Regions from separate parts of the Metabacillus sediminilitoris genome, predicted to be linked through region 1. Evidence: riboswitches for the same ligand, from Rfam matches in the RefSeq annotation. Region 1 holds a riboswitch; the other holds the start of a gene.
The links. A riboswitch is a leader RNA that binds a small molecule or an ion and turns the genes downstream of it on or off. The one in region 1 is predicted to bind glycine.
Positions count from the first base shown of each region.

Region 2: it holds a riboswitch for glycine, as region 1 does, so the genes downstream of both, gcvT (glycine cleavage system aminomethyltransferase GcvT) here and glyA (serine hydroxymethyltransferase) in region 1, are expected to answer to the same signal.

Region 1 is NZ_CP046266.1:1,221,485-1,224,907, reverse strand. It holds gene GMB29_RS06045 (serine dehydratase beta chain) at 1-228, opposite strand, end outside; gene glyA (serine hydroxymethyltransferase) at 244-1,494, opposite strand; glycine riboswitch at 1,693-1,794, opposite strand; partial or broken gene GMB29_RS27255 (amino acid permease C-terminal domain-containing protein) at 1,896-2,198, opposite strand; gene GMB29_RS06030 (amino acid permease) at 2,192-3,423, opposite strand, start outside.
Region 2 is NZ_CP046266.1:4,008,029-4,011,451, reverse strand. It holds gene GMB29_RS19260 (DEAD/DEAH box helicase) at 1-1,201, opposite strand, end outside; glycine riboswitch at 1,518-1,610, shown strand; gene gcvT (glycine cleavage system aminomethyltransferase GcvT) at 1,890-2,990, shown strand; gene gcvPA (aminomethyl-transferring glycine dehydrogenase subunit GcvPA) at 3,047-3,423, shown strand, end outside.

The sequences.
Region 1 (3,423 bases):
TGCATCATCTGTTTCCATTCCAAGCAATCCGCCAAGAAGGGCTTTATCTGTTCCATGACCTTGATGTGTTTCGGTAAAAGAATCGTAGAAAATAATCGTTGCTTCTTCTGGACATCCGCCTACCAATTCATGAATGAACTTCCCAATCGAAACAACACCAGCTGTATGAGAACTGGATGGTCCTACCATGATAGGACCGATAATGTCAAAACAACTTTGAAATTCCATCATGATACTCCTTTCTTACACGGTGATTGGTTGTTGAAATAATGGATACATTTCACAAATCTCTTTTGTTGTTTCTTTTGCTTGTTCAAGAACGTATGTCTCCCCTTTGCTCTTTAAAACAGCTGCGATGACTTTCGCGATCTGCACCATTTCTTCTTTTTTCATTCCACGTGTTGTTAACGCCGCTGTTCCCATGCGGATTCCACTTGTAACAAACGGACTTTGAGGATCATATGGAATTGTATTTTTGTTGACGGTAATACCGGCTTCTTCAAGCAGCTTCTCTGCTTCTTTTCCTGTTAAGTCCCATGAGCGAACATCTAGCAGTACAATATGGTTGTCTGTGCCGCCAGATACCAGGGTTGCGCCGTTTTTCTTTAATTCTTCACCAAGTATGCCTGCATTTTCGATAATTTGTTTGGCATAGACCTTGAAACCTGGCTGTAGTGCTTCTTGGAAGGCAACTGCCTTCGCCGCAATAATGTGCATAAGAGGCCCGCCTTGAATTCCCGGGAATACAGCTTTATTAATGGCTTTTATCATTCTTTCATCATTTGTTAAAACGATACCACCGCGCGGTCCTCTCAATGTTTTATGAGTAGTGCTTGTCACCACATCTGCATATGGGATTGGTGATGGATGGAGACCGGCTGCAACAAGTCCTGCAATGTGAGCCATGTCTACCATGAATTTGGCTCCAACTTGATCTGCAATTTCCTTAAAGCGTGCAAAATCTATCGTTCTTGGATAGGCACTTGCCCCTGCAATAATCAATTTTGGTTTTTCTTTCTTCGCGATTGCTTCCAGCTCATCATAGTCAATCAAGTGAGTATCTTCTCTCACTCCATAAGACACAATCTCAAACCATTTTCCTGAAATGCTGACAGGGCTTCCATGAGTTAAGTGGCCACCATGAGAAAGGTTCATTCCCATCACTTTATCACCTGGTTGAAGCAGCGCGTAAAAAACAGCGAGATTTGCTTGTGCACCTGAGTGAGGTTGAACATTGGCATATTTCGCACCAAACAGCTTGGTGAGGCGCTCTATAGCTGTTTGTTCTGCCACATCGACAAATTCGCAACCGCCATAGTAACGCTTTCCTGGATAACCTTCTGCATATTTATTAGTCATCACGGTTCCCATCGCTTCTAATACGTCCTGGCTTACAAAGTTTTCTGATGCAATCAACTCCAGTGTTTGATGTTGGCGATGCTTCTCCTTCTCGATGGCTTCAAAAATTATTGGATCATTTTTTTGTAAACTCATTTCTACTCCTCCTTGAAATTTTGTCCAGACTTCCTTCGGCTGTATCAAACAATGTTTTGAAAATTTTAGAATAGCTGAAAACACTAAAATCTCTTTCTCGCTACAAATCTTCTTTTCCAAGAAAACTGCAGCGAGACAAGACGCTCTACTCCCTTTTTTGCACGCAAAAAAGGACAGAAAAGGGTAGCATAGCGTTCTCTACCCTTCTCTGTCCTTTTACCTGAGAGTTTAACTCCATTATTCATAGAGTCTTCCCCTTTGGTGGCGTACTCTATATACGCGCTCTCCAGAGGTGCGTCCCGTTGTGGTTCCATCTACCTGAGAGATTTGTTCCAAGGGTCTTTTTGGAACTTGCTCCTTCGGTGGCTTGTTTCTTGCTCTCTCCCACAACCGTCATCCGCTCATATTGAATTTTCATTATATTTAGAATAATTGTTGGAAATAGGAATGTCAATCTTTTTGTAAGCGTTAACAACATTTTTTATTTTGTAAGTGAAATAAATAACTAGCCCGATGATTAACCATGTTATAAAGCTATTCTAAGTACTTGCGGGCAATTGAAGAACTAAATAGCCACAAAATAGGTTCGCTAATATTGGCAGCAGCGGAACAAACAGTACTTTAAATTTCCTTTCCAAATCTGGCTGAGTTTAGCCAATTGATACATCGATAAAAGCGAAAAGAGTACCGATACCTCTTAATTTTCCGCTACCTGTTCTTGATTCGCCTGATCTGCATGAGTTGCATTCATTTTCCGCATCTTATAAATCGCGATCAGCAAAATAAACCAAACAGGAGTTACAAACAAGGCAATACGAGTATCTTCCGCAAGTGCTAGCACGACAAGAACGAACGCTAGGAAAGCAAGGATCAAGTAATTGGCAAATGGATAAAACGGCAATTTAAATTTGTTCAGTTTCGCTAGATCTGGTCTTGTTTTGCGGTATTTCAAATGACTGATGACTGTAATTCCCCAAATAAAGATGAAACATACTGTAGAAATACTTGTAATCAGTGTGAATACTCCCTCTGGCATTATATAGTTCAACACAACGGAAATAAGAATGACGACAGTTGAAAAGAACAATGCATTGGAAGGTACTTTACGGGCATCAAGTTTTGCAAATGGTACAGGTGCATTTTTATCTTTGGCAAGTGAGTATACCATTCGGCTTGTACTGAAGATGGCGCTGTTACATGCCGAAGCAGCGGATGTTAGGACAACAAAATTGACGATACCAGCAGCTGCAGCGATACCAACTGCTACGAATACTTGAACGAAAGGGCTTTCCGTTGGGACGATGGCGTTCCACGGATAAACACTCATAATGACAATAAGTGCCCCAATATAGAAAATGATAATTCGAATAGGGATATTATTTATTGCTTTTGGAATAACTCTCTCTGGATCTTCTGTTTCACCTGCAGTAAGACCTACAAGTTCAATGCCAACAAACGCAAACACTACCATTTGGAATGAAAGGATAAAGCCATTTATGCCATTTGGGAACATACCATCGTGGCTCCATAGATTCGTGAAACTGGCTGCGCCTGAATTTGTGGAAAAGCCTTTAATAATCATGAAAATACCAATGACAATTAGGGCTAGTATCGCAATGACTTTGATTAATGCGAACCAGAATTCCATTTCGCCAAAAAGTTTTACAGTTGCTAGGTTCATAATTAGCAAAATAACAAGGGCAATTAACCCCGGCATCCACTGTGGTACAGAGGGAAACCAATACTGGGTATAGAGTCCAACTGCTGTTAAGTCAGCCATTGCGATTGAAATCCAGCAAAACCAGTAGGTCCAGCCGGTCACAAAAGCTGCCATATTACCTAAATAGTCTCTTACAAAGTCAACAAAAGAATGATAGTTCAAATTGCTTAAGAGTAATTCTCCAAGTGCGCGCATGATTAAAAAACAAA
Region 2 (3,423 bases), 2.8 Mb from region 1:
GTACAGATGTGATCCCGTTTTGCTGGAGAAACCATTGTAAATAAAATTGGGTGGCACGATATTCTGTGAAAATGATTACTTTATCATTTAATTTCTTAATAAGTTCAACAACCTTGAGTGCCTTTGTATTTTGTGTGACACCATCGATCGCCATCATAATATTTTTGATGACGTCATAAGATAAGATAGCTTCTTCACCCTCAGGACGATCAAGCATTTTCTTTAGTGTCATGTATACAGCTTCACGACTGCTGCATGCTTCACGTTGTAATGTCATAATTGAAAATGTATTTGCCGCATATTGAGAATGTGATTTTAATGCTGTGATTGTGTCATATAGATGCTGCTCAGTTTCTGAAAAATCAATAGGTATTGTCTCAACAACACGCTTCGGCCATTCGATTCCAGTATCTCCGCGACGATTTCGGATCATAACCTTGTTTACGAGCTCACGTAAATGTTCATGATCTTCCAATGAGCGATCTTTTGCAGAAAACGCTTCATTAAAAAATGCCTCATTTCCTAAGTGTCCAGGTTTTAATAATGATACAAGATTAAAAATTTCTTCAATTCTATTTTGAACAGGTGTTGCAGTTAGCAATAAACAATACTTCTTTTTTAAGTTTTGTACAAATTCATAGTTTTTCGTTTTATTATTTTTCAGTTTATGTGCTTCATCGATAATCACTAGATCATAAGATTGATCATAGACAATCTCTCGATGGGGACTCCGTTTTGCTGTATCAATTGAAGATACGACAACATCACAAGCTTCCCAGACATAGCTTTTCTTTTGCTCTACAGCCGGAATAAAAAATTTCTCATTTAATTCACGGGCCCATTGGGACACAAGTGAGGCAGGCACTAAAATTAATATCTTTTTAACAAGTCCGCGAATCATATATTCTTTTAAAATTAACCCTGCTTCGATTGTTTTACCTAATCCCACTTCATCAGCTAAAATGGCTTTTCCGTTCATTTTTTCAACCACTCTTTGAGCAACTTCTAATTGATGTGGGAGCGGTGTGAAATGAGGAAGATGCTTTGGTGCTTGTAAACCTTCAAAAGATGGTACAGCTGAATATTGCTGAACTTCATAAGAAAGTTTATAAAGCTCCCAGTTTGACCATGGTCCATCATTTTCCAGCTTTTCAAAAAAACCATCCTGCCAAGATGAATCAAAGGTAGTCTTTACATTCATTTTAATGACAGTCCTTTCTTTTTTATGATGTAATGTTCATCATTTGGTTAGAAAAAGTAGAAGTGAAATGAATATCATGTTAATTTTGATGAAAAGACGAACGTTATATATGAAAATATAATAAATCATTAAGGAAAAATGTATTGCCGAAAGTCTATGTGCATGGTAGGATGTTAAGTAAGTTCTACAATGCTTATCTTTCAGGTAGATGAAGCATTGACGTTAGTTTTTTTGTTTACTTTAATGTCTAAAATGTCTGAATGTCGATTTAAACTGTTTTTTAAGTATTACCAATTTGAAAACAAAATATGTGCGGGTGAGAATAAGGGGAGAGACTATATGTTCGTGGTATAGCGCCGAAGGAGCAAACAATTGTGAATCTCTCAGGCAAAAAGACTCTTATTTGACGCAGCTCTGGAGAGTGTTTGCAATTAGTTGCAAACTACCAAAGGGGAAAGCCTTTTGTGGGACGGTATGCTTATTTAGTTATTTAGATTGAGCATAAAGCTTAACTAGATAGCTAGGATAAGCACACTGTATTCCAATTTTACATAAGGTAAACTTTCAGGTTAAAAGGACAGAGACTTCCAAATGATAATGTGGGAGTACTATGTCCTTTTTTTGTCTGAAATTTTAAGTAATTTAGTGAGTTTCCATGGATTTAAAAATAGAAGGGAGTATCTCCAATATGACAGAGTTAAAACGAACACCTTTATATGAAGTGTATAAAAACTATGGTGCTAAGACGATTGATTTTGGCGGCTGGGATTTACCAGTACAGTTTTCTTCTATTAAAGCAGAACATGAAGCAGTTCGTCATCATGCTGGGTTGTTTGATGTTTCTCATATGGGTGAAGTTGAGGTGCTTGGGGAAGGTAGTCTTGCTTTCTTGCAAAAAATCGCGACAAATGATGTGTCATTACTTAAAGATGGCGGCGCGCAATATACAGCAATGTGCTATGAAGATGGTGGCACTGTTGATGACTTACTCATCTATAAAAAAGCAGACAATAATTATTTACTCGTAATAAATGCATCGAATATTGAAAAAGATGTAGAGTGGCTCTGTTCGCATGTATTTGGAGATGTAACCGTTAGGAATATTTCAAATGAAATCGCCCAGCTGGCACTCCAAGGACCACTTGCCGATAAAATTCTGCAAAGCTTAACGGATACGGATTTATCTGAAATCAAATTCTTTAAATTTAAAGATGCTGTTAAAGTAGCTGGTGTTAATTCATTAGTTTCAAGAACAGGTTATACAGGTGAAGACGGCTTTGAAATATATTGTGCTTCAGAGGATGCAAAGCTGCTTTGGGTAAAAATATTGGAAGCCGGTAAAGAAGACGGTGTCCTCCCATGTGGATTAGGTGCACGTGATACATTACGATTTGAAGCAAATCTTCCATTGTATGGGCAAGAGCTTTCAAAAGATATTACACCGATTGAGGCTGGTATCGGGTTTGCTGTCAAACCAAATAAGGAAGCTGATTTTATTGGGAAAGCTGTATTAAAAGAACAAAAAGAAAAGGGTCCTGAACGTAAATTAGTAGGGATTGAATTAATAGATAAAGGCATTCCGCGTCATGGCTACGAAGTGTTTGTTGATGGAGAGCAAATTGGTTTTGTTACAACAGGAACACAATCTCCTACCTTAAAGAAAAATATTGGCGTCGCTTTATTAAAAGCTGATTTTACAGATTTAGGTACAGAGGTCGAAGTACAGATTCGTAAAAAGAGATTAAAAGCAGTGGTTGTAGCAACGCCATTTTACAAGCGTCAAAAATAATATGTTCAACAAGTAAAAAAGAGTAATCATCTAACTATGAGAGGGGTTCACAAGTAATGAAACATCGTTATTTACCTATGACGGAACAAGATAAACAGGAAATGCTGCAAACAATTGGCGTAGATTCTGTTCATGAATTGTTTCAAGATATTCCAGAAAAAGTTCGTTTTCAGGGTGAGTACAACATTAAAAAGGCAAAATCTGAAACCGAGTTGTTAAAAGAATTATCACAATTAGCAGCTATGAACAAAGATTTACGAAGTAATGTGTCATTTTTAGGTGCCGGTGTTTATGACCATTACATGCCTGTTATTGTCGATCATGTCATTTCCCGTTCAGAATTTTATACAGCATATACACCTTATCAGCCTGAAATTTCTCAAGGTGAGCTTCAAGCGATATTCGAATTCCAAACGATGATTTGTGAGCTTAC